One region of the Pseudotabrizicola sp. L79 genome, then DNA from elsewhere that is predicted to be linked to it. Evidence: riboswitches for the same ligand, from Rfam matches in the RefSeq annotation. Region 1 holds a riboswitch; the other holds the start of a gene.

Region 1 (15,910 bases):
ACCCCTTACCTTTCTGGGAATCGAATCCAGTTGCGATGATACTGCCGCTGCGGTGGTGCGCGCGGGGGCGGAAACCGTGGTCTTGTCCAGTATCGTTGTGGGGCAAACGGCGCTGCATGCAGATTTTGGCGGTGTCGTGCCAGAAATCGCAGCCCGCGCCCACGTGGAAAAGCTGGATGGCTGCGTGGAAGAGGCATTGGCCAAGGCCGGAGTGACGCTGGCGCAGCTTGATGGCATTGCCGTTACCGCAGGGCCAGGATTGATCGGCGGGGTTTTGTCTGGGGTGATGCTGGCCAAGGGGCTGGCCGCAGCGACAGGGCTGCCGCTGGTGGGCGTCAACCATCTTGCGGGCCATGCGCTGACCCCGCGTCTGACCGATGGGCTGGCGTTTCCCTATCTGCTGCTGCTGGTTTCCGGCGGACATTGCCAGTTTCTGATCGTTCAGGATTCTCAGACGTATCATCGCCTTGGCGGAACCATTGACGATGCCCCGGGCGAGGCTTTTGACAAAGCCGCCAAAATGCTGGGCCTGCCACAACCGGGTGGCCCAAGTGTCGAGGCAGAGGCACGGCAGGGCGATGCCCGCCGCTTTGCCCTGCCGCGCCCCCTGCTTGACCGGCCTGGTTGCGACATGTCGTTCTCTGGCTTGAAAACCGCGCTGCTGCGGGCGCGCGACCAACTGGTGGCAGATCAGGGCGGGCTGACCGTGCAAGACAGGCGCGATCTTTGCGCCGGCTTTCAGGCAGCCGTTGCCGATGTTCTGGCCGAAAAAACACGGCGGGCCATAGCCGTTTATCTGCAAGCCACCCCCGCCGCCCCCGCCTTGGCCGTGGCCGGGGGCGTGGCCGCAAATATAGCCATTCGTGCCAGGTTAGAGACTGTTTGCCTTGATTTTGGGCTGCGCTTTACCGCACCCCCTTTGCGGCTGTGCACCGATAATGCCGCGATGATCGCCTTTGCCGGCATCGAAAGGTTTCGCCTTGGTCAGCAAGATGGGCTGGATCTTTCAGCCCGCCCGCGGTGGCCGCTGGATCAGACCGCACCCGCCATGATCGGGTCAGGCAAAAAGGGGGCCAAGGCATGACGATTGCCATTCTTGGCGGTGGTGCTTTCGGAACGGCGCTTGCCATCAGCATGGGGCAGGATCGCCCGATCATGCTGTGGGCGCGCGATATAAGCCACTTGGCCGCCCATCGCGAAAGCCCAAGGCTGGCCGGTGTGAAATTGCCCGAAAACGTGACTATTACAGCAGAAATCGGGGCGGCGTCGCAGGCCGACATCGTTTTGTTTGCCACCCCGATGCAAAGCCTTGCCACTTTTGTCGCCCAGATTGACCTTCCCCTGACAGCCAAGGCCCTGGTCGCCTGCTGCAAGGGGCTGGATCTGGCCTCGTTAAAAGGGCCGACCGATATTCTTGCCAGCCGCTGGCCCGATGCCACGCCAGCCATTCTGACCGGGCCCAGCTTTGCCACCGATATCGCCCATGGGCTGCCAACGGCTTTGACACTTGCCTGCGCAGATGAGGGGGTCGGCACAAGCCTTCAGGGCGCACTTTCAACCAGCACATTGCGCCTGTATCGATCGACAGATGTTGTGGGGGCGGAGCTGGGGGGGGCGTTGAAAAACGTCATTGCCATTGCTGCGGGCATTGTGATCGGTGCTGGTTTGGGCGACAGCGCACGCGCAGCCCTGATGACCCGCGGCTTTGCCGAACTCAGCCGATTTGCCCTGCGCATGGGGGCGCGCAGCGAAACGCTGATGGGCCTTTCCGGCTTTGGCGATCTGGTGCTGACCTGCACATCAGATCAATCGCGCAACTTTCGTCACGGCTTGTCCCTGGGGGCTGGTGCCGTGCCAGACCCCGCGCAAACCGTCGAAGGCATCGCCACGGCAGAAGCTGTGTTGAAACAGGCAATCCGGTTTGGCATCGTCCGCCAGATGCCCATCACCGCAATGGTGGCAAAAGTAACCCAAGGCCAGATCGGCGTGGCCGAGGCCGTTCAAAACCTGATGTCCCGCCCCCTTAAGGAAGAATAACATGCGTGTTGCCCTGATCTGTATCGACAAACCCGACCATCTGCATCTGCGCGTCGAAAATCGCGCTGCCCATTTGCAGCACATTGCAGACAGTGGCGTGGTCGAAATGGCCGGCCCCTTCCTTAGCCCCACGGGCGAGATGTGCGGTAGCCTGGTTGTTCTTTCGGTTGAAAGCCTTGATCAGGCCAAAGACTGGGCCAAGGCCGACCCCTATGCCAAGGCTGGGCTGTTTCAAAGCGTTGACATTCGTGAATGGAAAAAGGTGGTCGGATGACCCACTGGCTGTTCAAATCCGAACCCGATGCCTGGAGTTGGGACCAACAGGTTCAGACCGGTGCCAAGGGCGAGGAATGGACGGGTGTGCGCAACTATCAGGCCCGCAACAATATGCGGGCCATGAAACTGGGTGACCGGGGGTTCTTTTACCATTCGAACATCGGGAAAGAGATCGTCGGGATTGTCGAGGTGATCCGCGAAAGCGCGCCGGACAGCACCGCCAACGATCCAAAGTGGGATTGCGTGGTGATCAAGGCCGTTGCGCCACTGGCGACCCCTGTCAGCCTTGATACCTGCAAGGTGACAGCGGGCCTTGAACGCATGGTCCTGGTCAACAACAGCCGTCTGTCGGTGCAACCGGTGACAGACGATGAATGGGCCATCATCTGCAAACTGGGCGGTGTTCAAATCTGATCGTGGCCATGGAAATGGGGGATTCCAAACCCACAAGGAACCCCCCATCCACCCCACGTGCTCCCCTGGCACCGCACGTGTCTCTGAAAGGTTCCGGACATACTGTCCCGCCCTGTCTGTATACCGCTGAACCGGCCTTGCGGCAAAGGCCAAGTCCAAACATCTTAGTTCAAAATGTGCCCAGCCGATCCAGTAAATGGATCATGCGGCAGCTGGGGTGCTGTCGTATCCGGCGGCCTTCAACAGGTGCGCCACCGCGTCTTGCGACAGGCTGCTGTTGACCGCAACGGTTTGTGACGGCAGGTCGCAGACCACCGTGGCACCCTGATCGGCTGCCTTGATGGCGGTTTCAATGGCCCGCACACAATGGCCGCAGGTCATTTCGGGAATGCTGAATTTCATGTCTTGGCTCCGGATGGTATAGTTTGGCACAGGTTAGACGTTCCAGCCAAGGGAAGGTCAAGAACCGGTTTGATGACTGCGCCAAAGTTGCACATCCGGCGCGGGGTGGCCTTGACCCTCTGGTTACTGGAAGGTCTATGTCCCTAGCTGAACCATAACCCAGAGGCGGCCATGACCCAGCATTTTCGCATCACCCTGTCTGTCGAAGGGATGACTTGCGCGTCTTGCGTGGGCCGCGTGGCGCGTGGCCTGTCGGCTGTTGCGGGCCTGTCTGACGTGCAGGTCAATCTTGCCAGCGAAACGGCCAGCTTTCAGGCAGATACGCCGCAAGCCATTGGCACGGCAGCACAAGCGCTGGAGTCCTTGGGCTATCCGGCCCGAACAGCCACGGTGGTTCTGAACATCGAGTCGATGACCTGTGCGTCCTGCGTGGGGCGTGTCGATCGGGCGCTGTCCGCTGTTCCGGGTGTGGTCGATGTGGCCGTGAACCTTGCCGCCGAGACGGCACGCATCTCCTATCTGGAAGGGGCCGTCACGCCCGAACACCTGATCCGTATTTGTCATGATCTGGGTTATCCGGCCAGCTTGGCACAATCGGGCACAACGCAAAGCCAGACAACGCGCAAGGCCGCCGAGGCGCAGGTCTTGGCCCGCAAGGCATTGGTTGCCGCTGTGCTGACCTTGCCGGTGTTCGTCATGGAAATGGGGGGGCATCTGTTCCCTGCCCTGCATATGGCCATCCAGCATGGCATCGGCCAGCAAAACAGCTGGTTGATTCAATGGGCGCTGACCACAGCGGTGCTGCTGGGGCCAGGGCGACAGTTCTATCAAAAGGGCTTTCCCGCCCTTTGGAAACGCGCACCTGATATGAACAGCCTTGTCGCCGTTGGTACTGGGGCCGCCTATCTGTTTTCGCTGGTGGCTACCTTTTTGCCAGGCGCGTTGCCCGATGCCGTGCGCGCGGTCTATTATGAGGCTGCCGCAGTAATTGTCGTGCTGATCCTGATTGGTCGCTGGCTAGAGGCGCGGGCCAAGGGCCGCACTGGTGCCGCCATACAGAAACTTCTGGGTTTGCAGGCACGCACCACCCAGGTTCTGCGCAACGGAAAGCCTGTGCAGATCGCCATCGAGGCGTTGCAACTGGGCGATCAAATTCTAGTGCGGCCGGGCGAAAGGCTGGCGGCGGATGGAGAGGTTACTGAAGGCCAAAGCCATGTCGATGAAAGCATGATCACCGGTGAACCATTGCCCGTTGCCAAGGGCCCCGGTGATGCCGTGACGGGTGGCACAGTGAATGGCACCGGCAGCCTGACCTTTCGCGCCACCCGCGTGGGGGCCGATACGGTGCTGTCGCAGATCATTCGCATGGTCGAAACGGCCCAAGGTGCAAAGCTGCCGATTCAAGGGCTGGTGGATCGGATCACCCTATGGTTCGTGCCCGCCGTCATGGGGCTGGCAGCCCTGACCGTTATCGTCTGGCTTGTCTTTGGGCCCGATCCGGCCCTGACCTATGCCTTGGTGGCTGGCGTGTCGGTTCTTATCATTGCCTGCCCCTGCGCGATGGGGCTGGCGACGCCGACCTCTATCATGGTTGGCACCGGGCGGGCGGCTGAAATGGGCGTGCTGTTTCGCAAGGGCGATGCGCTGCAAGCCTTGGGCAGCCTGTCAGTGGTGGCACTGGACAAAACAGGCACGATCACCACGGGCCGACCCGAACTGACCGACCTGATCTTGGCCGACGGGTTCAATCGACCACAGGTCTTGGCCCAAGTTGCAGCAGCCGAAGCGCGATCCGAGCATCCTATTGCCGCAGCCCTGACCCGCAGGGCCAAGGCCGAGGGGCTGAATCTGGCTGATATCACCGACTTTACCTCGGTCACCGGCTTTGGGGTGCAGGCGATGGTCGATGGCGTGATGGTTCTGGTGGGCGCAGATCGGCTTATGCAGCGCCACGGTGTTGATACCGGGCCACTGGCCACAGCCGAGGCGAAGCTTGCCGCAACCGGGCGAACTGCGCTGTTTGCAGCCATTAACGGGCAGCTTGCAGCGGTTATCGGCGTGTCTGATCCAATCAAACCCTCCAGCCACCAGGCCATTGCCGCCTTGCAGGCACAGGGGCTGAAAGTGGCGATGATCACGGGCGACAAGCGCGAAACCGCAGAGGTGATCGGTGCCGAACTGGGCATTGATCTGGTGGTGGCGGGGGTGCTGCCGGATGGCAAGGTCAAGGCGATCGACGACCTGCGCAAATTCGGTGGTGTGGCCTTTGTCGGCGATGGCATCAACGATGCACCCGCCCTGGCCCATGCGGATGTGGGCATCGCCATTGGCACGGGCACCGATGTTGCGATTGAAAGCGCCGATGTGGTGCTGATGTCGGGCGATCTGCGCGGCGTTGTCAATGCCTTCAAGGTGTCGCGCCGCACAATGGCGAATATCCGGCAAAACCTGTTCTGGGCCTTTGGCTATAACATCGCCCTGATCCCGGTGGCGGCGGGGGTGCTGTATCCGGCCTTTGGCCTGCTGTTGTCGCCCATGCTGGGGGCGGGGGCCATGGCATTGTCATCTGTCTTTGTGCTGAGCAATGCCCTGCGCCTGCGACGCATTGCACCAGCCATGGCAGAAACCACATCACAGACAGGGGGTGGCGCATGAATATTGGCGAAGTGGCGCAAAGATCGGGTCTGCCCAGCAAGACCATCCGCTATTACGAAGAAATCGGGTTGATCACGCCCCTGCGGTCCGCCAATGGCTATCGCAGCTTTCGAGAGCGTGACCTGCACAAGCTGGCTTTTCTGGGCCGCGCCCGCGCTTTGGGCTTTTCCATCGAGGATTGCCGCACCCTGCTTGCCCTGTATGAGGATGAGCACCGCGAAAGCGCACAGGTCAAGTCGCTGGCGGAAGAACATCTGCAAGCGATTGATGCCAAGATCAGCCAGTTGCAATCCATGCGGGCCACACTGGCGCATCTGGTGCACTGCTGCGCGGGCGACAGCCGCCCTGATTGCCCGATCTTGAAAGATCTGGCCAATTCGGGCTGACTGGCCCGGTCAGCCCGCCACCCGCGCACGCCAGACCGTGCGGCCAAAGGCGGCGATGAAGATGCCTGTCAGGATCAGGATGATGGTCGGCGCAGGGGCGCTGTCGATGAAAAAGCTGAGATATAGGCCCAGAAAGGATGCCAAAAGCGTTACACCCACAGCAATCGGCAGCATCTGACCAAAGCGGCGGGTCAACAGAAATGCAATCGCCCCCGGCGCAATCAACAGGCCGATCGACAAGATGATGCCCACGGCCGACAGCGTGGCCACGATGGTCAACGAGATCAGGGTCAGCAGACCGTAATGCAGCCAATGCACCCGCAGACCCACTGCTTGCGCCTGAATCGGGTCAAAAGCATGCAGCAGGAACTCTCTCTGCTTGGCCAGGATGATAAAGCTGACAACAGCCCCGATCACCCCAGCAATCCAAAGATCATCGGTGCCAACCCCCAGCATATTGCCAAACAGGATGTGGTCCAGATGCACATCGGTGCGGATCTTGGTGTAAAGGACGATGCCAAAGCCGAACATGCCGGAAAAGACAATACCCATCACCGTATCTTCCTTGACCCGGCTGTTGCCCGACAAAAACCCCGTCGCCACTGCACAGGTCATACCCGCAACAAAGGCGCCAATGATCAGTGGCAGGCCCAAAAGATAAGCCAGCACCACACCCGGCAAGACAGCATGGCTGATTGCGTCGCCCATCAGCGACCACCCCTTAAGCACCAGAAAACATGACAGCAGGCTGGTCGGAACCGACAGCAGCGCCATGATCAAGAACGACTTGGTCATGAAGGCGAATTGGAACGGCATCAAAAGCGTATCGATCATGATGCCCTCAAGGCTTCGGCCGCGCGGCGGCGACCGGCAAGATAGCCATGTTTGGGCGCAAAGACAAAGGCGGCCAGAAAGATCAGGGTTTGCAGGCTGACGATCAGCCCCCCCGTCGCCCCATCAAGGAAAAAGCTGAGATAGGCCCCGACAAAGCTGGTGCCTGCCCCGATTGCCACGCTCAGCATCAAAAGCCGGGGAAAGCGGTCGGTCAGCAAATAGGCCGTGGCACCCGGCGTGACGACCATGGCAATCACCAGAAAGGCCCCCACCGTCTGCAATGCCGCAACGCAAGAGGCCGAGAGCAGTGTGAAAAACACCACCTTCAGAACATCGGGCCGCAGGCCAATGGTGCGGGCGTGGGATTCGTCAAAGAATGTCACCATCAGGTCTTTCCACTTGGCCAGCAACACCACCAGAGACACCGACCCAATGATGGCCAGTTGCAGCGTATCTTCGGGCGTGATCGCCAGAATATTGCCCATGGTGATGGTCTCGATGCTGACCGATGCTGGTGAAAGCGACACCATGAACAGGCCAAGCCCGAAGAATGAGGTAAAGATCAGACCAATCACCGTATCTTGCTTAAGACCGGTGCGCTGGCCCAGAAACAGCATGGCCCCCGCAGCAAGGCCACCAGCCGCAAAGGCACCCAGCGCGAACGGCAGGCCCAGCATATAGGCGCCGGCAACACCGGGCACGATCGAATGGCTAAGCGCATCTCCGATCAGCGACCAGCCTTTCAGCATCAGATAGGCCGAAAGAAAGGCGCAAAGCCCACCCACCATGGCACTGACCCACATGGCCGTGAAAATATAGCTGTAAGAAAACGGCAGCAGCAGGGTATCGATCATCGCCCGCCCTCATCGCCGTAAACGACAAAGGGGCGCTCATCATCCGTGATCACGCGCACTTTGCGGCTGTCATCATCATCATGCAGATCAGAACCGCCCAGAACAAAGTGGCGCAGCACCCCGCCAAAGGCACGCTCCAGGTTTTTCTGGGTAAAGATGTCCTGGGTCGGGCCATAGGCCAGCACGGTTTGCTTGACCAGGATGGTGCGGTCACAAAACTCGGGCACCGAGCCTAGGTTATGCGTGGACACCAGCATCACCCGCCCTTCCTCGCGCATCTCTCGCAGCAAGGCGATGATGGCATCTTCGGTTTGCACATCGACACCGGTAAAGGGTTCGTCCAGCAAGATCACCTTGCCATCCTGCGCCAAGGCGCGGGCAAGAAACACGCGTTTCCTTTGGCCGCCCGACAACTCTCCAATCTGGCGTTTGCGGAAGTCCAGCATATTTACGCGCGCCAAGGCATCTTGCACAGCCCGGTGATCGGCGGCAGAGGGGCGGCGGAAAAAGCCCATGTGGCCATAGCGGCCCATCATCACCACATCTTCAACCAAGACCGGAAACGTCCAATCCACCTCTTCTGCCTGCGGCACATAGGCCACGATGTTTTGCCGCAAAGCCTCTTTTACCGGCAGGCCCAAGACGCGGATATCACCCTTGGCGGCGGGCACAAAACCCATGATCGCCTTGAACAGCGTAGATTTACCCGCACCATTGACGCCCACCAACGCCGTGATCGTGCCGGTGGGCAATTCAAAACTGGCGTCCTTCAGGGCGGCATGACCGTTGCGATATGTCACGGTCACGTCTTGAGCGCTGAGGCCCGGTGATGCCATCATTGCGTCAGTCCCTTGGCCACTGTTTCGGTCGTCACGCGCAGCAGATCAAGATAGGTGGGCACGGGGCCATCATCGGCGGTCAGGCTGTCAACATACAAGACCCCACCATAGGCGGCCCCCGTTTCACGCGCCACTTGCTGCGCCGGGGCTTGGCTGACCGTGCTTTCGCAAAAAATGGCCGGGATCTGGTTTTCGCGCACGGTATCAATCACCCGACGCACCTGCTGTGGTGTGCCCTGCTGATCGGCATTGGTGGGCCACAGATACAGTTCTTTCATCTGGAAATCGCGCGTCAGATAGCCAAAGGCCCCTTCACAACTGACCAGCCAGCGCTGCTGTTCGGGCACAGCCATGATCTGTTGCCGCAAAGGGCCGATAGTTTCGGTGATCTGCTGCTTATAGGCCTCGGCATTTGCTGCATAGGTTTCGGCATTTTGCGGATCGTGCTGAATGAAAGCGTCACGGATGTTGTCAACATAGATCAGCGCATTCGACAGGCCCATCCACGCATGTGGGTTCGGCTTGCCATCATAGTCACCGCCCGAGATGCTGATCGGGTCGATCCCGTCTGACAGGGTGGCGCTGGGCACGTCTGACAGATTGGCAAAGAACTGCTCGAACCACAGTTCAAGGTTCAACCCATTCCACAAGATCAGATCGGCATCCTGGGCCTTGATGATGTCACGCGGCGTGGGCTGATAGCCGTGAATCTCAGACCCCGGCTTGGTGATGCTTTCCACGATGGCCACATCACCCGCCACATTCTGGGCCATGTCGGCGATCACCGTAAAGGTGGTCACCGCCTTGAATTTGTCATCTGCCGCCATTGCCGAAGTTGCCGCCAGAAATGCCAGGCTGGTTGCCAACAGAAAGCCACTGTTTTTCATGTCAGACCTTCGATCTTGTTGCAGGTTCACTGGAAAGCTAGGGCAGTCTTGATCGTCATGCAATGATATTGAGAAGCATTCTCAATTCTTTCCCGCAAACAAAGCTGTGATCGCGGCGATCTGCACTCAATGTTTGCGCAACAGATAGATATCCATGATCCAGCCATGCCGGGCGCGGGCCTGGGCGCGGGTGGCAAGGATCTGCTCTGACACCTCGGCCAGCGGGCCACTCAGCAGGATCTGTTCCTCCATCCCGACATAGGCCCCCCACCAGATCGAAAGCCCGGCAGGATCAAGCGCCTGAAATGCCCCGCCGGAATCAAGCATGACGACCGCAGTATCTACGCCAGCGGGCCAGCCTTCGTCACGCAGGCGGCGGCCCGTGGTGATGATGACCGGGGCACCCAGTTCGTTCAAGGCAATCGCATGGGCGGCGCAGAGCGCCTGAATGGCGGTGATCCCGGCAATCACCTGCACCTTAAGCGGCAGACGTTTGCCAACGCGTTCAGCAATGCGCAAGGTGCTGTCATAAAGCGAAGGGTCACCCCAGACCAGCAGGCCAACATTCGGCCCACCGCCATTTGCCAGATGCCGCTGGATCGCGTCTTGCCAGCGGTCGGCGATGGCGTCGTGCCAATCATGCACACGACGCAGATAATCCGGCGTGGCCGGATCGCGCACCGGCAGATCAAAAGCCTCGATCCGGGTGGTCGGGTTGGTCAGACACGAGTCACAAATGGCCCGGCGCAAACCCGCTAGATCAGCCTTATCATCCCCCTTCAGCGGGATCAGAATCAGATCACAGGCATTGATCGCCTTTTGCGCCTGACGGGTGACATGGTCAGGGTTGCCAGTGCCGATGCCGACAAGCGTTAGCGTAATCATGCGGTTCTCATGCAAATGGGGGGCCTTGCGGCCCCCAATGTCCCAAATTTGAACCCCAGTATCAGGCGAAGAGACGCGGAGTTACAAGGCCAGAACCGCGCAGGCCATTCAGCCGCTTGGCAACAGCCAGAACAGCCAGATCAACCAACGGCTCCAGCAGGATGACGGTCATATAGGCCGCGCCAAAGGCACCGATCGCCGCGACATTGGTAAAGCCCTGTCCCAGGATCGCCCAGAAAGCCACCCAAGCGACAACACCCCCCTGAAACGCAGTCGAAAGGGCCAAAGCCTGGCTGTATTTCAGATCGACATAAGCCGTGCCCGGCGCAATCAGCCGCTTGGCCACCAGATGCAAGGCGAACAGCGGCACCAGCAAGGTGGTGACGTTCATACCATACTGCGGCAAATCAAGCGGGGCAAAGAACAGACCCTGCAACAGCAGGCCCATGGCCAGACCGATGGCGGCCGGGGCCATCCCAAAGATCAGAAACAGGGTCGAGCCCAAGATGAAGTGCACTTCGGAAACGCCCGCCGAATAATGCGGCAGGATTTCAAAGAAGGTAAAGACAGCCGCCGTGGCCATGGCAGAGCGCGCCACCAACGACATCAGGCCCTGGGTGCGCAGGGCATCCCAAGCGGTTTTCAGGGTATAGAGGCCAGCCGTGGCAGCCGTGGAATAGCCTACGACCAGTTTTGCGCCGGTGACGACTTCGTGTTCAATATGCATAACGTTCTCCGACCGTCACACCCGACGGCGTTGCAGGTTTCATCGCGTAGGGCCGGTCTCCTGGCTTGCGGGTCATAGCAGCCTTCACCTTCCCATCCGGTTGCCCAGACAGTGGCCGTCGAAGGCCGCTCACCGCTAACAGTCGCGGGGGCGGCTGGGGCTGTGGGCGCCGTATTCGGTCCGCCCTTCCCCATTCCCGTTTCAGTCCCGGCGCTTTGCGCCTGATGGGACACCTTACACCGTCAGTTGCGCCCAAAGTGCCATATCGGTCAAGGCGCAATTGCGCCCTTTTTAGATGATTTGCGACGGCGCCCCTTGAATTTTTGCATTTGAGACACAACGACGGCCAGCACGCCAAGGGTTCAAGATCTTGCCAGAGATCCGTACAAGATAAGCGCGGGCTGATCACCGCGGCTTTGCGCCAGACTGGCCGCCAGTTCGGCCACGGTCGAGCGATGCAGCGCCTGTTGCGGGTGACCAACGGCCTCGGCCAACAGGGCTGGCGTCTCAGGCGGCAAGCCATGATCAATCAGACCCTGCGCCAGAATGGGAAAGGTGCGTTTGCCCATGAACACCACGGTCGTGGCCCCGGCATCGGCCAGCGCCGCCCAGTTCAGACCTTGCGGCAGATCGCCTGTCACATCTGCGCCCGTCACGAATTGCACACGCCGCGCGGTCAACCGACGCGTCAAGGGAATGCCTGCCGCCGCCGCCGCCGCACAGGCCGAAGGCACGCCGGGGACGATTTCATACCCCACACCCACCTCGGTCAGGGCAGTGATTTCTTCCTCTAACCGGCCAAAAATGCCGCTGTCGCCAGACTTCAGGCGCACAACCTTGACCCCCGTCAACGCATGTTCAACCAGCAACCGGCTGACATGGTCTTGCTTGGGCGAGGGTTTTCCCGCCCGTTTGCCCACGGCGATCAACTCGGTTTGCGGCCCCGCATGCGACAGAATGGGGCCTGACGAAAGATCATCGAACAACACCACATCTGCCTCGGCCAAGCGGCGCGCGGCCTTTAGCGTCAGCAATTCCGGGTCGCCGGGGCCAGAAGATACGAAAGATACAAAGCCGGTCATGGTGTTGTCTCGGTCTGGGCCTGCGCAGGGGCAATCAGGTGAAAAAAGGTGCCCGTCACCCGGCCGCCGCCGGGCATGTTACGGAATGATCCGGTTTCAGGCACCGGCTCGCCATTGGCATCACGCACATCGGCCAATGGCGCATCGGGTTGGGCCACAATCGTGGCATAGTGGAATTCATGGCCGCGCAACGCACGCGCGCCGGTCAGCCCCGGCAATGGCTGATGTGGGCGGGACATGCGATAGCCCAAATGCATGCGGCGTTTGGCAAAGCTGGTTTCCAACCCCAGCAGGCCAACCATCTGATGCCGCGTGCCATCTGCTGCCACCACACCCTGACCCAAGGCCATATAGCCCCCGCATTCGCCATGCACCGGGCGCGTTTCGGCAAAGACCTGCAACCCCTTCCGAAACGCCGCGGCCGCCGCCAGCCGCGGGCCGTGCAATTCAGGATAGCCGCCAGGCAGCCAACACACAGTGGCCGAGGGATCAGGCACCTGATCGGCCAGTGGCGAAAACGGCAAAATCGTCGCCCCCTGCGCGCGCCAATCGGCCAAAAGATGGGGGTAAACAAAAGAAAACGCCGAATCCCGGGCCAAGGCTATTCGTTCCCCCGGCGCGGGGATGGCTGGGCTGGGCTGGCTGGGCATCTGCGACACAGCCGCTGCCGCCCGAATAGCCGCCAAATCGCAATGCGCAGCAACAAAGGCCCCCGCTTCTGCCATGATCGCCTGCAAGCGTGGCAGTTCCTCGGCCTGCACAAGGCCAAGATGGCGCTCGGGCAAGCTGATTTCGGCCTTGCGTGGCAGCGCACCCAGAACCCGCAGGCCCGCCGCCTCCATTCCGACCCGCACCAGGGCCTCATGTCGGGGCGAGGCGACCTTGTTCAGGATCACCCCTGCCACCGTCACCCCATCCCGAAACAGCGCCAAACCCTTTGCCACAGCCGCTGCCGTCTGCGCCTGACCCGAGACATCCAGCACCAGAACCACAGGCCATCCCGTCAGCGCGGCCAGATCGGCACTTGCCCCGGTGCCAGACTCGCCCGGCCGTGCCACCCCGTCAAACAGCCCCATCGAGCCTTCGGCGATGATCAGATCTGCCCCCATCGCCACCTGCATCTGCGCAGCCAGCAAGGGCGGTGTCATCGCCCAGGTATCCATGTTGAACGACGCACGGCCTGCCGCCGCTGCGTGAAAGGCCGGGTCGATGTAGTCGGGCCCACTTTTGAACGGCTGAACGCACAGGCCCTGAGCCCGGAACGCGGCCAGCAGGCCAAGCGTCACCGTGGTTTTTCCTGTGCCCGATGCCGGGGCAGAAACAATAAGTCCGGGGGGTGTTCCGGGGGGTGTCATGCGCTTTCCGGGAAACGGGGGTTGGTGCCCACAGGGCGATAGCGGCGGTCATAATCGCCCGCATATAGCCGGCTTTCGTCAAAATCCTCGGCGCCAAGCGAATGCCCAACCAGGATCAGCGCTGTCCGCTCTCCTTCCCCGATCGAGGCATCGATCGTGGCCAGTGTCGCCCGCACCACCCGCTGATCCGGCCAACTGGCCCGGAACACCACGGCAACCGGGCAATCAGGACCATAGTCTGGCGTCAGCCGTGCCACCACATCGGGCAGCACATGGACAGACAGGTGAATGGCCAGAACCGCCCCTGTCCGGGCAAAGTTTTCCAGCGTCTCGCCATCGGGCATCGACGAGGCACGGCCAGATGTGCGGGTCAGCACCACCGATTGCGCCACACCGGGCAGCGTCAGTTCGGCAGACAGCGCAGCAGCGGCGGCGGCAAATGCGGGCACACCCGGCGTTACATCATAGGCGATGCCCATGGCCCGCAGGCGGCGCAACTGCTCTCCCATCGCTGACCAGACCGACAGATCCCCCGAATGCAGCCGCGCCACATCCTTGCCCTGCGCATTGGCCTCGGCAATCTCGGCCATGATTTCATCCAGGCTCATCGAGGCTGTGTTCACGATCTTGGCCCCGGGCGGGCAGTGTTGCAGCAAAGCCTCGGGCACCAGACTGCCCGCGTAAAGGCAAACCGGGCAGGCAGCGATCAGATCGCGCCCGCGCAGGGTGATCAGGTCGGGCGCACCGGGGCCAGCGCCGATGAAATGAACGGTCATGCGAGATCTCCTGAACTTGTCGCGATGGCGGCTGTTGCCATGCCCCCCGGCGCGGAAATCCGCGCCAATGTGATACGCGCACCCGGCCCCGCAGCCACCAGTGCAGCGGCCTCGGCCACTGATCCGGTGCCATGCATGGCGGTGATGCGGGCAGATTGGGTGGGGGTTTCCACCCCAGCCACGGCCACGGCCAGAATGGGCAGATGCCGGTCGCGGGCCAGCGCCACCAGGTTCGGGTCGGTGGACTTTTCCGGCAAGGTGGCAATCGCTGCAACCACACCGCCCTGTTCCTCGGCCGCGGCCAGCACGGCTTGCAACGCCGCAAGGGGGGTGCCTTTGCGAAAACCGATCCCTGCCACCTTCATCGCACCACACTCCACTGCACCACGGGCCGCGCGGCAGACCACCCGCGAAACCCGCCCAAAGGCGTTGCTTCGGCCAGATCAATCCGCAACAGACTGCCACCGTGATTTGCGTGGCATGCGGCCAGAACGGCCTCTGTCTCTAGCGTAACGCCATTTGCAACCAGCCGGGTGCCCGCAGGCAACAGCGGCCAAAGGGCGGCATAAAGCGCATGGTCGCCACCGCCCCCCACAAAGACGGCATCCGGCACCGGCAAGCCGACAAGGGCCTGTGGGGCGCGCCCCTGAACAACGCTTTGCCGATGCGCCACGCCAAAGGCATCTGCATTGGCGCGGATGTTTTCCACGCGTTCGGCCCTTGCCTCAATCACAATGGCTCGCCCCCCGGCAAGGCACCATTCCACCGAAATCGACCCCGATCCGCCGCCGATATCCCACAAAATCTGCCCTGGTCGCGGGGCCAGTGCCGACAGCGTCAGCGCCCGAATGGGGCGTTTGGTGATTTGCCCATCAGTGGCAAACAGATCGTCGGGCAAACCACAGGCACGGGGCAAACCTGCGCCCTGCGGCAGATCGGCACCGTCCAGCGCCACAGCGACGGGGGCCACGGTATCCGGCCAATCGATCCCTTCACGCACCCGCTCACGCACGCCGCCCAGCGCCTCGCACACCGTTACGCGTGTTTGGGCAAAGCCGTTTTCGCGCAACCATGCGCCCAGCTCGGCCACAGCGGCGCCATCACGCAGGGTGCAGATCACCCGAACCCCACGCGCCAGCACCGGGCGCAGACGGGCAAAGGGGGCGGCATGCAGGCCAAGGCACTGCACCTCCTCTAGCCGCCAGCCCAACCTTGCAGCAACCAGAGAGAAAACGCCCGCCTGCGGAAAAGCCCGCCATTCCGACGGGGCAAGATGGGCCGAAACCGACCCGCCCGCACCGAACCAGAATGGATCACCTGAAACCAGCATAGCCACCCGCTTGCCACGCAGGGCCAGCAGCGGGGCCAGATCAAAGGGCACTGGCCAAGGATGGCCACGCAGGCCGGCATCGACCAAGGCCAGATGCCGTGGCCCGCCAAAGACCATTTCTGCCCGTTCCAGTGCGGCGCGGCTTGCATCTGACAGGCCTGCCAGTCCATC
Region 2 (15,910 bases), on a different contig from region 1:
GGTCAAATGCCGGGGCAGACGTGCAGCCAAGGAGATCACCGTTCGTGACATCCATTACGATAGCCGCCGCGCTTTGTCCTTCGAGGCGCACACGCATGAAGTTCTGCAAATGATGATCCAGTGTGATCTGCATGTCCGAGCCGGGGGTCGGCGGATCAAGTGCCAGCTCGCGCATGGTCCTGCCGCCGGCGTTGACCTCCACCCGCTGGGCTCCCGGCTCACCGCGCAGCGCGCGCTCGTGAATCCGCTCGATCGCGGTCTTGCCGATCTGGTAGTCCGGCGAGCGCAAAAGCGGATCTGGTTCCCCGTCCTTGGCTGTGAGATCGCTGTCGCTGACGGGTCCCACATAGCCGACCTGATGGGCAAAGTCCGGCCCGAAGGGGTAGACCCGAGACAGGACCATCTCTGGGTGGACACCCGGAAGAGCCGGGGTGTTCAAGGCGATGATTGACAACTCTTCCCAAGTGACCCTGTCCTTCACGGTCACCGGGACAAAGCCCCGAACGCGGTCAAGTTGCTCCCGAATCCGGTCGATGTCCTCACCCGTCAGACCAAGAAGCCGCTGCAGTTTCGCAAGGACGTCATCGACGTCCCTGGCCTCCTCCTTCACGAGCGTGATCCGGTAGGTGTGTTCGTTGTCCGCGACGATCTTGCCCGCGCGGTCGAAGATGCGGCCCCGGTCGGGGCGCACCAGCCGCAAATTGATTCGGTTTTCCTCGGCCAGGAGGTAATACTCCTCAGCATCGCGTACACCCAGTTGCCACATCCGGAAACCAAGCACGCCGACCACCGAGGTCATCACACCGCCAAGCAACAGCGACCGACGTGTCGTTACCCGTGCGGCCCGAGCGAGATCTCGTTCAGATCGGCGCATGCTTGGCCCCCTCGTCCTGAGACTCCGGCATGCGTCTGCCGCCGATGGTTTTCAGGTAAGCGGCAAGTCGCAGTCCCAGGACCAAGACCACCAGCCCGACGAACCAATACTGCAGGGGGTTCGGCTCGGGCGTCGCCCGGTGAAAGCTGAGGAAGTGCATGAACAGAAAGTAGGCGACATGCGCTACAGACAGCCACCAGAGCGGCAGGACACCCATCTGCAGGAACTTCCAGCCGGAAACGCCCAGGCGGCGCATCGCGACATCGCTTGAGGTTGTGGCCAAGAGGACCGCGAGGAGCAAGGCGGCGATCCCGATCGCATTGGCCAGACCAAAGCCATGCTGAAACATCACATAGCTGAGGAGTTCGGGATGCCATTCGAAGCCGAAGAGCCGCATCAGGTCCCATTCGACCCAGCCAACAAGGATGATTGCAGCATGCGCAAGCGCCAGAAGGCAGCCGTAGATGCCCGACTCGCGGCGGTAGGGCAGCACCAACACTGCGGGTCTGAGGAGCCGGGCCAGAGGACCCAGACCCATCGAAAGCGCAACCAGCACCAGCGAGGCGTCGGCAAGTGCCCGGTTCCAGCGGTGCATCGGACTCCACTCGCCATGGATAGCCGCAAAGATCAGAACGAAGGCAGCAGAGAGGAGGGCCATCAGCCCGTGCCGCAAAAGTACATTCCGGCTCAGCCGTCGGAACATGGGGTCATGGACCGTGCCTGCCTTCATTTCACGTCACCCCGATCAAGGCCCCGCAGTCCCTGCACCTCCCTGTTGCCAGAGCGGACAGCGCGAAACCGGCGCCACGTTGTCAACGCAGCGATGCCCATGATGACGAGCCCGGCAGTCGCAAGCCACGGCCGGAGCGGATCAAACCAGGCAAGAAGCGCGGGTCCACCGAAGACCAGCATGAGCACCTTGTTGCAGGTTGGGCAGGCGATTCCGAGAAAGCTGGCAAGTCCACCCGTCCCGGAAGCGCGCAAGTTACACTGAGGGACCCACATCGCCGCTGTCACACCTCCAAGGAAGGCCGTCAGAACGGTCGCGACGAACTCCCAAGGCCCGACTGGAGTCATCCGGACAAAAAGCGGGTTCGCCCATACGGCAGTGACAGTGCCGAGGACCACAAACAGGGTGATGCCAACAGCCAGGCCGCGCAGGTTGCGGCGAAGGCTGTCATCATTCAGAAAAGTTGCCGGACCTGGGTTATCGCGCATCAAACTCGACCTCTGCAAACTCTTCACCAAAGCCCACACTGACGACCCAACGACCGACCATCGGCAGCTTCACGTCGGCGCGCCAGACGCCTGCCTCGACCAGCTGAAGCGGCGGCGCTACGCCGTCCATGTGCATGTCGACCATCGCAAAGTTCACGTCTGGCCGCATGCCGGCAGCTGCGCCGGCGTCGGTATCGGGCATGAACTGGATTTCGACCCGAACGTCACGACCACCGAGCGCGTAGACCTGGACGTCCATCCGTCCGTCCGAAAGCGCTTCGGACACTTTGGCTGTCACCGATGGATCAGCGGAGGTCGTGTCGCGCGGATCGAGGGGCCAGACGGTCGTCCAGATGAAGACACCGACGAAGACGGCAACGCCCAAAGCCAGAATGACGGCAAGCGCTCTATTTCCCATTTCCCATATCCATCTGTGAATGATCCATTCCGGCCATCGGGGTCTCGACTGGCGTCGGTGCGGGCGCTGGAATGTCGCCTGTGCCCTCGGGGTCGAGGAGGTAGGTGGCAATGGCCTCGCGGTCGGCATCGCTCAGAAACGACGTACCCTCTGCCACGACCTCGGCCATGCTGCCGCCGAAAGCATCCCCGTTGGGCAGAATCCCGGACTGAAGCGCGTAAGCCAGGTTCGCAACGCCCCAACCTTTTGAGAGGAGAACGTCACTCAGAATTGGTGGTGCTTTGCTGCCCCCTGGAAGGCTGTCGTTCCCGGCAAAGCGGGCGCCGTCATCAAGGCCCCCTGCCAGGGTCCGGCCCGTGTGGCAGGCGGCGCAATGTGCAGCCCCCTCGACCAGTTGCCGTCCGCGGTTCCATGGGGAGGACGTGCCCATAAGTGCGTCCGTCTTGGGCGTATCAAGGTAGGCCGCGCGCCAGAGCTTCAGTCCCGATCTGAAATTGAAGGGCAGGCAGACGTCGTGGGGAGGGGCTGCATCGCCAACAGCCGGGACGGTGCGGAACGCCTCCCAGAGGTCGGCAATGTCCTGATCGGTAAAACCGGCGTAGAAAGAGTAGGTGAAGACGGGGTAGTAGGGGTCGCCGTCAGGCGACACCCCTTGACGCACCGCCTTGGCGAAATCCTGGACGGTCCAGCGCCCGATCCCGGCCTCCGGATGCGGTGTAATGTTCGGAGGCACGAAGGTGCCGAAGGGTGTGTCAAGAGGCGCACCTCCCGCAAGCGCCAATCCTTTGGCGGCCGAGTTGGTATGACAGGACACGCAGCCACTTGCGCGCGCGAGATAGGCCCCACGTTCGGCATCGCCGGAAGGGAAGCTCGCGGGCTCGACCTCCCCGATCGGCCACAGTGCCAACACTCCGGCACCTATACCTGCCACGATGGCTGGGAAGACAAAGGAAAGCCGGATCAAACCTCGCATGGTCAGTTCCGGCCCGCACGAAACTGCGCATGACAGGAAGAGCATGTCGCGCTGATCCGGTTGAAGAGGTCGTCCGCCGCCAGTGTCGTCAGATCAAGCTCCAAAATTGTCGGGTCCGATGTCCCTCGTGTCACCGCGATCTTTTCCGGAGTCGTTCCGTATCCCATCAATTCCGCGACCGTGAAGCCCTGCGCCGGTTGCGGTGTTCCGGTCATGTCCATGCCCGAGTGATCCATGCCAGCCATCTCGCCATTTGGCGAACTCGCGGGCTCGAGGCCGTTCGGGGCAGCTTCAGCCAAGGCATCAGCATAGGCCTTCAGCTCTTCGGAGAGGGCCGCGAACTCCTGCCAATCGGACCAGATTTCCGGCTTGGCATAGGTGACGCCTTCAAGGCTGTTTTCAGGGAAGAGCGACAGCATCGTCCCGCCCGCATGACTTGCAATGACGCTGGCGCCTTCAGACACAATGAAGGTGTCATAGGGCACGGTGCCCTGCATCATCGGTGCCAGTTCCGCGATGGTGTCGCGCATTGCCGTCATTCCGTTCATTCGGTCCAGGACGACGCCCGTCGCCCCCGTATGTGCCAGCGCCACTGCCGCGACGGCGGAAGCGGCAAGCGCGATCGCGCCCGTCCATTGAGATTTCATCTGCCTGACTGCCCTTGGTTTCTTGTTGTTGATCATTGGCTGCGCCCTGCCGGTCAGGCGGGTCGCACCTTGGGACGCATTCTCGAGTCAGGCTGAGAAAGGGTCGAACCTGAGCCAGTCTTTCAAACCGGCTCGTCTGGTCATCGAACAATCGTTCGGCCCGACTGTCAGGTCAGGATTCGCGGGGGAGGGAGTGTGATGGCCGGACCGCCAAAACGGCGTTGCGACTGCTCAGCGCCGGGCTGAAGCACAGCCGGAACGACCGTGGGCTGTATCGATGACAGAGCATCTGGCAAAACGAACGCCGTGCAAATCACGCCGGGGTGGCAGGCAGGCGTTGCGGAAGATTGCTGTTCGGGGGTATCGGCAGCCTCGACGGTGAGGTCGGAATGATGCTCGTTGCCAGACGCTGCTTCTGCAGATTGTGCCAACTCCAAGCCCAGGACTAGAGCAACAGTCAGAAGCCACATCGACACGAAGCGCGACAACCTGCGTACAAGCAGGTTTTGCGGGAGGGCCAAAGGGGTTGCTGTCGATTTCATCAGTTCAGATCAGCTTGACTTTCGTTCCGACCGGCGTGCGATCGAACACCTCTTCGATGTGCTCATTGTAAAGCCCGATGCAGCCGTTCGACGAGCGACGACCGATCTTGCGCGTGTCGTGGGTACCATGAATCCGGTAGTACTGCCACGATAGATACAGGGCGCGGGTGCCAAGCGGATTGGTTGGATCGCCTCCTGGCACAAAGGCTGGCCATTCCGGGTTGCGCTCCCGCATCGAGGGCGTCGGAGCCCAGCTCGGGTTTTCCCGCTTCTCGACGACCTCGGTATATCCCCGACGGGTCAATTCATCCGATAGCGGAACCGAAGTGGGGTAGAGAATCATCTGACCATCGTTCGTCCAGTGCTGGAGAACCTTGGCTGTGGTGTCAGAGATGATGACCCCGACCCCAAGCGAGTCGAAGTGGTCCTGCCACTCATGGGTACGGAACGCCGAGATGTTGTTTCGGACGGGCCCTTGGTTATCCTCGGTTGCGAAGGCTGCCCGGCCCGTCAAGAAAGGCGCGGCAAGGGCTCCGGCAACGAAAAGTCGTCGACTGAATCGCATGGTCTGCTCCTCTTTTTTGTAACCTTTGCCGGCTTCCAACGTGGGAAGGTCTAATCACTTTGCGTCGCACTGGGGTCACAAAGAGGTGAAGCCGTGGCGCTTTCGCCGATTTTGCTGGGAAATTCTCTGCTCACTTCGATGTGAACACCTCTCCCATACACCAAGAGCGCTATTCTGTGTCCATGCGTAAGCTCGCGAACATTCTGTGTGGTATGTGCTTGCTCGTCGCCCTTCTCTGGGCGGCGCTTCCTGATCACGCATCCCACGGTGCGCATGTCGATCATGCTCAAACCGCAGCTGTGGACCAGGAGGCCCTTTGCAGCGACGGCTCAGGCCATGCCTCCTGCCAGCTTGTTGCAACTGCCACCTTGTCATTTTTCGAGGTGGCACCGTCTGCCAAGTCAGCGCAGTTCGTGATCACGCCGGTCTCGGCTTCGAGCCGAGCCTTTGCCCCCCAACGTCCTCCTCCGCGAACCTTCTTCTGAGCAAACCCTCGTCCTTCACGTTCCCCTCAGGAGTTCGCATGATTTTCCGTCGATCCTTTCTCACTGGCGCAGCCGCCGCAGCCCTGTCGATGCCAACCGTCCTTCGTGCCCATACCGAAGAAACCTTTGTCCTGGCCGACGAATTTCAACCTCGCGAGGTCCGAGTCCGAGAGCAACATGCCCCCGGTCAGATCCTCGTCTTCCCGCGAAGTTTCTTTCTCTATTATGTTTTCGATTCCGAGCGGGCCGTCAGGTACGGTGTCGGCGTCGGGAAGGCCGGTCTGGCATTCAAGGGATCGGCAATCATCGAACGTAAGGCCGAATGGCCGTCATGGCGCCCGACAAACGACATGATCCGCCGGAATCCCGATCGGTATGCCCAATTTGCTGATGGGGTGCCGGGCGGACCTGGAAACCCTCTAGGCGCTCGAGCCCTCTACCTTTACCGCGACGGGCGCGACACCTACTACCGGATTCACGGCACGACAGAGCCCTGGTCGATTGGACAATCAGTGTCGAACGGCTGCATCAGGATGCTGAACGACCATGTGATCCAACTCTACGAGCACGTACCCGTCGGAACACCAGTGACAGTCCTGTGACGATCCGCCGTCGTGATCTCTTTGTAGTGGGGGGAATCATAGCCTTGATCTATGGAGTGCGGGCCTTGCCTTGGGATCGCCTTGGAGGACGCGGGCTGTCCTATGTCGACATAGAGGATGTGCCGCCATTTCGTCGACTGGAGCTGGCCGGTCATACCTCCACGGCAAACATCGCCCTTGCCGGTCTCGATGGGCCACTACCTGATGCGGGAGCACGCAGGGCGCGCATGGAGACCCTGCGCACTGACCCATGCCCAGCCCTGTTCGGAAATAACTCCCCGGATGCTGTGGTTCCGATCGCCTACTTCAGTGAGTTTCGTTGCCCCTTCTGCCGTGCACTCGAGCGGGATCTTGAGACCCTGCTGGCCGAAGATCCGGCTGCGTACCGGCTCGTGCAACACGAACTTCCAATCTTCGGGCCGCCGTCTGAACTGGCCGCCCGGGCATCTGTTGCCGCCGCACGTCAGGGCAAGCAACAGGAGCTTCGCCGCCGCTTCATGCGGACACCGATGGTTGCCGAAGAGGCCTCGGTGCGGCGTGTGGCGGAAACCCTTGATCTGGATGTCGAGCGGCTCTTGATTGACATGTCCTCCGCTGCGGTTCAGGTCGAGCTCGAACGAACACGCGCACTTGCCGATCTCTTCGGGTTCATCGGCACCCCAGGTCTGGTGATCGGCCGGACCGTGCTCACCGGTGCGGTTCCCCTCTCCCTCCTCCGAGAGATTGCGCAAGAGGAGAAGGCCGAACCAGTTCCGGTCTGTTGATACGATGAACACACCAACCCATATGCTGATCGGGGCTGCCGTCTTTGCGCGTCCCATCGTGCCGGCCACTCTGGTAGCGGCCATGCTGGGCGGCCTCGCCCCTGATGTCCCGATGTTTGCATTGGTCCTATTTTCGACACGCCTGGTCGGAATTCCGCAGCATGAAGTCTTCGGAGACCTCTTCTACTCGGACTCATGGCAGGCCATCTTTGCCGTTGATCACAGTTTTTTCGTCTGGGGCCTGCTTCTTGCTCTTGGACACTGGCGACGTCACCTCATTCTTACCGCCTTTGCAGGAGCCGGCCTTTTGCATGCGGCCACCGACTTCGTCACCCATCATGACGATGCCCGCCGCCAATTCTGGCCCGTGTCGGACTGGGTATTCCGCAGTCCGGTCAGCTACTGGGACCCGAACTATTACGGCGGTATCATCGGCGTGGTGGAACTTGGGCTGGTTCTGTTCGCCACTGTCTTTCTCTGCTGGCGGCACCAAAAACTCTGGCAGCGCGTCGTGATCGTCATTTTGGCTGCTGTGTTCGTCGTACCCGTGATTGTCACAGGTGGCTTCCACGGACTTCACGGCATGGGCTGAAAGAGCGCAACGCAACCTGCTCCAGGTTCCCGCTCGGCATGGCTTGAATGGCCATTCTGGATTGATCGCGCCGCCCCTCGCAGCTTACCGAAAAGCCCGCTTGGTCGTCCTAAGCGCTCAATGTTTCCTTAGCTCGATCTGTATCGCCGCAACAGTTGCGCGTTGATGGCAACAATGATCGTGGAGGCCGACATGAATACGGCACCGACTGCAGGCGTCATCAGGAAGCCGGTGCCGAAAGTGATGCCAGCCGCCATTGGAATGGCAACGGCGTTGTATCCTGTCGCCCAGATCAGGTTCTGAACCATCTTCGAATAGGTCGCTCGTGACAAACCAAGAATGGCCTCGACGTCCCTTGGGTCAGAACGCACCAAGACCACGTCAGCGGATTCCACGGCGACATCCGTTCCCGCACCAATTGCAATCCCAAGATCGGCTTCGACGAGCGCTGGCGCGTCGTTCACCCCGTCTCCGACCATGGCGACTTTCAAACCCCGGGCGCGAAGTTCTTTCACGCGGGCCGCTTTCTGATCCGGGAGCACCTGTGCGAAATATTCATCGAGGCCGAGTTCTGCGGCGACCGACTTCGCGACACCCTCTGCGTCTCCTGTCATCATGATTGACCTGACGCCCTTTGCCTTGAGACGCGCTACGACATCACGCGATTCCGTGCGCACGATGTCTGCCAAAGCAAGCAACGCATAGGGCTGGCCGCCGACCTCCAGCACCACGACGGTCTTGCCGGCCGCCTCCAGCAGGGCGAGTCGGGGGTCGGTTACAGGTCTGTCCTGCCGCAGGAGATGACTGGGGCTGACAATCGCGATTTCCTGCCCTTCAACGCGCGCCGTTACGCCAGCACCAGTGATGCTCTGCAATCCTTCCGGGGCCGGAAATCCGATGCCACGGGTTTTCGCGGCGGCGACGACTCCCATGGCGATCGGATGCTGCGACTGGCTTTCAACCGATGCCGCAAGGCGCAAGGCGGTTGTCTCGTCGCCATCTTGCAGCAAAACCAGATCGCTGACGCCGAACCTGCCCTCGGTCAGTGTGCCTGTCTTGTCAAAGACCACGGCATTCAGATCCCGCGCACGCTCGAAGGCCGCACGGTCGCGAATCAGCAGTCCGTTGCGCGCTGCCAGCGATGTCGAGACGGCCACGACGAGCGGCACGGCAAGGCCAAGCGCATGCGGGCAGGCGATGACCATGACCGTCACCATCCGCTCAAGCGCAAAAGTGGCCCCCGCCCCGACCGCATACCAGTAGCCGAACGATCCGAGGCCGACGGTGATGGCAATCCAAGTCAGGACAGTCGCTGCGCGCGAAGCCAGATCCTGTGTGCGCGAGCGGCTGTCCTGCGCCACTTTCACCATGGCGATGACCTGTGACAGGTAGGTCGCCTCGCCCGTCGCCTTCACCTCGATGGTAACAGCACCTTCGCCATTTACCGCACCGCCGATGACAACCTCGCCCGCAGACCGCGTGACAGGTTTCGATTCCCCGGTCAGCATGGCCTCGTTGAAGGATGATGTGCCTTCGATGATCGTTCCATCGACCGGCACTTTGGCGCCGGGGCGGATCACGACCCGGTCGCCGGCAATCAAGGCCGCGACGGGCACGTCCTCCGTTCCACCGTCCGCAGTAACGCGCAGTGCGGTATCGGGCAGCAGGCGGACCAGTTCCTCCAAAGCGCGAGAAGCGCCGAGGACGGACCGCATTTCAAGCCAATGGCCCAAAAGCATGATCGTGACGAGCGTGGCCAGTTCCCAATAGAACGGCTCTCCGCCGGGCAGTCCCAGCGTGACGGCAGCCGAGTAGAAATAGGCTGTAGAAATGGCAAGCGCGACCAGCGTCATCATGCCCGGACGACCACTGCGAATTTCCGGAAGTGCCCCTTTCAGGAAGGGCCAGCCGCCCCAGAAATAGATGATCGAAGACAGGGCCAGCGCGACCCACTCTTCGCCAGCAAACAGGGGTGCCATCCCTTGCCCCGTAAAGTCCCGCACCATCGGCGACAGCACCAAGACTGGGACGGTCAAGATGAGGCATACCCAGAACCGGCGGCGGAAATCGGCCACCATGTCGCCGTGTCCTGCGTGGTCACTACCCCCCTGTGGCGCATGCCCCATCGCGGTGTGATCAACGGCGGGCCTAGCACCATGGCCCATCCCGGAATGGTCCATTCCGGCCACCGGCGGGTGGGTGTCCGGTTTCTGCGCGTTGCTGGCCATCAAACCGAACTCCTTTGCGTCCCGGATTGCACGCGGCGCGGCCGATCCCGACCGCGCCGCCCAAGGTCATCCCGGGCTTACATGCCCTTGGTGGCGAGAAAGGCCTTGAGCGTGGCGATCTCGGATTCTTGCGCCGCAATGATCGCTTCGGCCAGCTTGCGCATTTCGGGGTCCTTGCCGAATTCAAGCTGAATCTTCGCCATGTCGATGGCGGCCTGGTGGTGCGGGATCATGCCCCGGGCGAAATCGATATCCGGGTCGCCGGTATAGGGGACCATCATGTCGGCCATCATCTTGTCCATCGCGGCAGCGCTGGCGACGGTAGCCGGGTCATTGGCGAGTTCCGGGGGTATCAGGGTCGCATGGCTCATCATGCCCATATCCCCCATGCCCATGCCGCCCATGTTGGAGTGGTCCATGCCCTCCATGGTTTGCTGGGCAAATGCGATCCCGCCGACAACAGCAACAGCCGCAATAGACAGCGCTAGAGTACGTTTGTTCATTCAGATTTTCCTTCGATGGTTATGTTTTGTCAGGCAGGCGCGTAGCCGACCTCAGTCAGCGCAGCGACCAATCGGTCGCGAGAAGCCGCTGATTTCACTTCGACCTTGTGCGAGGCCGGATCTGCGCTCACCTCAGCGGTGGGGTCCACCGCCTGGATCGCCTTGGTCACACTGCGTGCGCAGCCGCCGCAGGTCATGTTCTCGATATGGAACTGCATGAGTGTCTCCTTTTGGACAATCGCCTCATGCAACTCGATATGGGCCTTCCCACCGTTGTAAGGTCAAGGGAACAAATCCGTGAACAGACAAATTGAAATCAGGGCTTGACCTTACCATCATGGGAAGCCTTATCTCAGTCAGCGGAGTAACTCGCCACTGGAGTGCCGCGATGAACATACAAGTCCCTCAGAACGCCACGGCAGACCTCGGCCGGATCGTGATCGACGTCGAGGGCATGACCTGCGCATCATGTGTCGGGCGCGTTGAGCGCGCACTGCAGGCGGTCTCCGGGGTAAAAACCGCAGCCGTCAACCTCGCGACGGAACGGGCAGAAATCATCGGGCCAGACCTCGACCGGTCGGCGCTTGTCAAGGCAATCGAGGACGCGGGATATGATGTTCCAACGCGTCCGATTGATATCGTCATTGAGGGTATGACCTGCGCCTCCTGCGTCGCGCGGGTAGAGCGGGCCTTGAAAACGGTACCCGGTGTGACCGCAGCCAATGTCAATCTGGCCACGGAACGCGCAACGGTCACCGGAACGGCGGACCTTGCCTCCCTCATCGGCGCAATCGCGGATGCGGGTTACGAGGCACGGGCAGCAGCCGAAACCGCCATCATGTCAGAAGAGTCCGCCGCGAAGAAAACGGCCGAGGAAGCCGCATTGAGGCGCGATGTGCTTTTTGCTGCGGCTCTGACTCTGCCGGTTTTTGTCCTCGAGATGGGATCGCATCTGTTCATGTGGGTCCACATGGCGGTGATGAACAGCATTGGCATGCAGAACAGCTGGTACATTCAGTTCGCCTTGACGACCGTGGTCCTCCTTGGCCCTGGCCTCAGGTTTTACCGCAAGGGGTTTCCGGCCTTGGCGCGTCTGGCGCCTGATATGAACAGCCTAGTCGCGGTCGGAACGTTGGCTGCCTTCGGCTATTCCCTGGTGGCAACCTTTGCCCCCGGAATCCTTCCCCCAGGCACCCAGAATGTCTATTTCGAGGCGGCGGCAGTCATCGTCACATTGATCCTCCTTGGTCGTCTGCTTGAAGCTCGCGCAAAAGGCCGGACCTCAGAGGCGATCAAGCGGCTGGTCGGACTTCAGGCCAAGACTGCGCGTGTCCTTCGCAATGGCGGCTTGGTCGAAGTGCCGGTCGCCGAAGTCCGCCCGGGCGATGTCGTCGAGGTCCGCCCCGGCGAGCGGGTGCTGGTCGACGGAGAGGTCACGACGGGCGCAAGCTGGATCGACGAAAGCATGATCTCTGGCGAGCCCGTGCCGGTCGAGAAGGCACCGGGCAGCACCGTGACCGGCGGCACAGTAAACCAGACCGGCGCCTTCAGTTTCCGGGCGACGGCGGTGGGCGAGGCTACGATGTTGGCTCAGATCATCCGCATGGTCGAAGCCGCGCAAGGCGGCAAGCTGCCGATCCAGGCGTTGGTCGACCGCGTGACGATGTGGTTCGTTCCCGTCGTCATGGCGCTTGCCGTCCTGACTTTCGCCGTCTGGCTGATCTTCGGGCCTGATCCGGCCCTGACCTTTGGCCTGGTCAACGCCGTCGCCGTCCTCATTATTGCCTGCCCCTGCGCCATGGGTTTGGCCACACCAACGTCGATCATGGTCGGCACCGGGCGTGGTGCCGAAATGGGCGTGCTCTTCCGCAAGGGCGAGGCCCTCCAAGCCTTGCAGAGCGTCAAGGTGGTCGCGTTCGACAAGACCGGTACCCTGACCGAGGGCAAGCCGCGCCTGACCGACATGGCGCTGGCGCCGGGCTTCGACCGGGCCGCAGTGCTGGCAGTGGTGGCGGCTGTCGAAGCGAAGTCCGAGCATCCGATCGCCCGCGCCATCGTCGCCGCGGCCGAAGCCGAGGGCCTGATCCTTCCCGAGGTCACTGCCTTCGATTCCGTCACCGGTTTCGGTGTGACGGCGGCGGCGGGCGGACAACGAGTCGACGTCGGCGCCGACCGCTACATGGTCAAGCTCGGCCTCGATGTCTCGGGCTTCGGCGATACCGCGACCCGGCTCGGCGACGAGGGCAAGTCACCGCTCTATGCCGCCATCGACGGCAAGCTTGCTGCAATCATCGCCGTTGCGGATCCGATCAAGGAAACCACGCCGCAGGCGATCCAGGCATTGCACCTGCTGGGGCTGAAGGTTGCCATGATCACCGGCGACAATAGCCGCACGGCGAACGCCATCGCCCGCCAGCTTGGCATCGACGAAGTTGTGGCCGAGGTGCTGCCCGACGGCAAGGTCGCTGCTGTGAAACGTCTGAAGGCGCAAGGCCTGCTTGCCTATGTTGGCGACGGGATCAACGATGCGCCCGCCCTGGCTGAAGCGGATGTGGGCCTTGCCGTCGGCACCGGCACCGACATCGCCATCGAGGCGGCGGACGTCGTACTGATGTCGGGCAGGCTGACTGCGGTCTCGGATGCCATCGCGCTGTCCAAGGCCACGATGCGAAACATTCGCCAGAACCTGTTCTGGGCCTTCATCTACAATGCCCTGCTGATCCCGGTTGCGGCAGGCGCGCTGTGGCCCGCCTTCGGTCTTCTGCTGTCGCCGATCTTCGCCGCCGCTGCGATGGCGCTGTCGTCAGTCTTCGTTCTTGGCAATGCGCTACGGCTGCGGCGCTTTGCACCTTCAAGCGCCGTGTAAGGAGGCCCTGAGATGAACATCGGTGAAGCTTCAAAATCTTCGGGCGTTTCTGCCAAAATGATCCGCTACTATGAGTCAATCGGACTCATTCCGGCAGCAGGAAGGACGGTTGCAGGATATCGCGTCTATACGATGACCGATGTTCAGCTTCTGCGCTTCATCCGAAGGGCGCGGGATCTGGGCTTCTCCGTCGAGAAGATCGAGGAGTTGCTGGCGCTCTGGCAGGATCGTGCACGGCAAAGCGCTGATGTGAAACAGATTGCGCTTGAGCAGATCGCCGGTCTTGAAGTTCGAATTCGTGAAATGCAGGCAATGATGGACACGCTTCGCCATCTGGCGGATGCGTGCTGCGGCGATCACCGCCCGGACTGTCCGATCCTAGCAGACCTCGTGAATGGCCCCGATCAAGGCAGTAATGGGGGCCAGGATGAACGAACTCCCGCGTCCCGCTCCGAAAAGGCTGCCGGGCTTCAAGCGCATTGACTTTCTACGGCCTGCGCATGATCGTGATCTTGTTTGGTGTTCATGGGATGCAGAGTCCCCGAACTCAATCGGGAATGAGGAAGGGTGGACCCAATAGCGGCACCCGACGCCTCAGCCGCCCCCGCGACTGTATGCGGTAGTGGCCCTTCGACACGCCACTGGGCAACTGCCCGGGAAGGCGAAGGGTTGCAGTGACCGTGAGCCAGGAGACCGGCCAGACAGGAGGCTTAACCCCAATCCCGTCGGGTGTGACGGGCGGAGAAACATCATGTCTGCCACCACTCTTTCCACCGCGTCCGTACAGCACGCAGGACTGGTTCGGCCCATCCTGACCAGTGCTGTCCTTGGTACGTTTCTCATCTTTGCGGCAGGTTTTGCCTCTTCAGATGCGCTGCATGCCGCAACACATGATACCCGCCACGCCACTGGCTTTCCCTGCCACTGACAGATCGAGTTCGCTGACATGACGAGGTCCCTGCTGTCCGGCGGGGTGATTGCGGGTGCTATTACAGGTCTCGCGGTTGCCTTTCTGCAGTTTTTTCTGATCCAGCCACTCATCATCGAAGCCGAGCGATACGAGACCGGCGAACTTGTCCTGATGGGGGTGGCGCAAGATGACCCCTCGGGATCGAGTGGCGATAAGGTCCTGCCTGCGCACGATGCCCACGACGCCAATGACGAGTTTGCTGTTGTCGTGCGAAGCGGCTTGACGGTTCTGACTTTGGTCTTGACCTGGTCAGGCTTTGGCCTTGTTGCGGCAGCTGCTCTTGCGACACACCGTGCCCTGTGGGGTCCACACAGCATTTCTGCACCCGCGCTCGCCCTTTCCGGCTTCGCTGCTTTCGCCCTGTCACCCAGCTTGGGACTGCCACCGGAGTTGCCAGGCATGCTGGCCGCTGATCTGTCGGACAGGCAAATGTGGTGGGTCATGTCGGCGGCGGCGACGGTGGCGGGGCTTTTCCTCGCCAGTGGGGTCAAGTCCTGGCCTGGGCGTCTCGCAGGGCTTGCCTTGATGGTGGCCCCCCACCTTCTCGGGGCACCGCAGCCACCTGCTTCCGTCCCGGTCATTCCTCCGGATTTGGCCGCGCTCTACAGTGCCCGGGTACTCGGCCTGAGCCTGATCGGTTGGCTTGCTCTCGCATCCCTTCTCTTCAGATTGATGCCGGAAGACGGGCGGGAGCAACCTACTGCTGTCGCAGAAGCTGTTGATACCCGTTGACAGAGCAGTCGGAACGACGCATGCGCTCCATTCTTGCGGTGATCCGATCATCGTCCTTCACATCCTGAACCGCACGATGCATGTCGAGGAGAACTTTTTTCCGGACGGCTGACACCCCACGCCTGTGAAGGGCTGTCAATTCGCAGCGCGCCACATCCGATACCGCCCCTGCCCCGTCACCTCGCGGATTAGACCCCGCTTCTCCATCCAGGCGAGGTTGCGCTGGACGGCGGCGCGGCTGGCGCCGGTCAGCACCTCAGCCATTGGGGCGGATACAAGAGGCCATTCGGTCAGCACGGCGCGCAAGGCTGGGGGTGTTCTGCCCGACAGCGTGGCCATCTCGGTTTCGGACCGCGCTGACCAAGCCTCGATGTCGTCGAGGTGCCGCATCGCGGTCCGGCTTGCCGACTCCATCCCGTCGAGCCATCGCACCAGTCGGTCAGCGGCTGTACCACCGGCGCGCAGCCCCCCTGCCCCGCCCATGGCGAGAGGGACAAATATCGCTCCCCTGCCCTCGCTGGTCGCAATCCGCGCGGCCGTTACAGCCGCTTCCACACGGTCTCCGTGCTGCCCGAGACCCGCCAAACTCCAAAGGTGGAACCCCATGCAGGCGCGGCTGATCGGGTGGAGATCAGCAGCTTGCGCCATCACGTCCAGCCAACCCCCCGCACGATCCGCGAAGGACTCCGCCTCATTCGCCAAGTTTTCAGGGTCACGGCGATCCACAAAAGCGGCCAGGTCCACCTCCGGCCTTGGCCCTCCCGTCAGGCGTCGCACCGCCCATCCGACGCGTGCCAATGCGGCCGTGTCGTCTTGAACTCCAGACAGGCGCAGGGCGATCCAGAGCGCCAGTCGATCCGGCCCGATGCGGTCGCCTGCGAACCAGCTTAGGTCGGCCGCTTCGATCAGGGCGAGCCTGTGGCGCCAGCCC

What was found. A riboswitch is a leader RNA that binds a small molecule or an ion and turns the genes downstream of it on or off. The one in region 1 is predicted to bind cobalamin.
Region 2: linked by a shared signal. The riboswitch ahead of V3C85_RS00480 (CbtB domain-containing protein) and the one ahead of V3C85_RS01740 (energy-coupling factor ABC transporter permease) in region 1 are both predicted to bind cobalamin.

Annotation. Positions count from the first base shown of each region.
Region 1 covers NZ_JAZHDA010000040.1:79,558-95,467, forward strand. Annotated here, with positions in the region: gene tsaD (tRNA (adenosine(37)-N6)-threonylcarbamoyltransferase complex transferase subunit TsaD) at 1-1,084, shown strand, start outside; gene V3C85_RS01685 (NAD(P)H-dependent glycerol-3-phosphate dehydrogenase) at 1,081-2,037, shown strand; gene V3C85_RS01690 (YciI family protein) at 2,039-2,311, shown strand; gene V3C85_RS01695 (EVE domain-containing protein) at 2,308-2,727, shown strand; gene V3C85_RS01700 (heavy-metal-associated domain-containing protein) at 2,929-3,129, opposite strand; gene V3C85_RS01705 (heavy metal translocating P-type ATPase) at 3,301-5,784, shown strand; gene cueR (Cu(I)-responsive transcriptional regulator) at 5,781-6,170, shown strand; gene V3C85_RS01715 (metal ABC transporter permease) at 6,180-7,004, opposite strand; gene V3C85_RS01720 (metal ABC transporter permease) at 7,001-7,858, opposite strand; gene V3C85_RS01725 (manganese/iron ABC transporter ATP-binding protein) at 7,855-8,697, opposite strand; gene V3C85_RS01730 (metal ABC transporter substrate-binding protein) at 8,694-9,584, opposite strand; gene cobF (precorrin-6A synthase (deacetylating)) at 9,711-10,469, opposite strand; gene V3C85_RS01740 (energy-coupling factor ABC transporter permease) at 10,531-11,196, opposite strand; cobalamin riboswitch at 11,230-11,448, opposite strand; gene cobA (uroporphyrinogen-III C-methyltransferase) at 11,559-12,278, opposite strand; gene V3C85_RS01750 (cobyrinate a,c-diamide synthase) at 12,275-13,633, opposite strand; gene cobM (precorrin-4 C(11)-methyltransferase) at 13,630-14,409, opposite strand; gene V3C85_RS01760 (cobalamin biosynthesis protein) at 14,406-14,774, opposite strand; gene cbiE (precorrin-6y C5,15-methyltransferase (decarboxylating) subunit CbiE) at 14,771-15,910, opposite strand, start outside.
Region 2 covers NZ_JAZHDA010000036.1:325-16,234, reverse strand. Annotated here, with positions in the region: gene mrdA (penicillin-binding protein 2) at 1-874, opposite strand, end outside; gene V3C85_RS00555 (hypothetical protein) at 861-1,577, opposite strand; gene V3C85_RS00550 (hypothetical protein) at 1,601-2,092, opposite strand; gene V3C85_RS00545 (hypothetical protein) at 2,082-2,510, opposite strand; gene V3C85_RS00540 (c-type cytochrome) at 2,500-3,483, opposite strand; gene V3C85_RS00535 (cytochrome c) at 3,486-4,166, opposite strand; gene V3C85_RS00530 (hypothetical protein) at 4,298-4,672, opposite strand; gene V3C85_RS00525 (L,D-transpeptidase) at 4,677-5,237, opposite strand; gene V3C85_RS00520 (L,D-transpeptidase) at 5,761-6,324, shown strand; gene V3C85_RS00515 (DsbA family protein) at 6,321-7,088, shown strand; gene V3C85_RS00510 (cobalamin biosynthesis protein CobQ) at 7,093-7,680, shown strand; gene V3C85_RS00505 (copper-translocating P-type ATPase) at 7,809-9,908, opposite strand; gene copM (CopM family metallochaperone) at 9,986-10,411, opposite strand; gene V3C85_RS00495 (heavy-metal-associated domain-containing protein) at 10,441-10,629, opposite strand; gene V3C85_RS00490 (heavy metal translocating P-type ATPase) at 10,800-13,277, shown strand; gene cueR (Cu(I)-responsive transcriptional regulator) at 13,290-13,760, shown strand; cobalamin riboswitch at 13,778-13,993, shown strand; gene V3C85_RS00480 (CbtB domain-containing protein) at 14,029-14,205, shown strand; gene V3C85_RS00475 (CbtA family protein) at 14,224-14,979, shown strand; gene V3C85_RS00470 (hypothetical protein) at 15,115-15,910, opposite strand, start outside.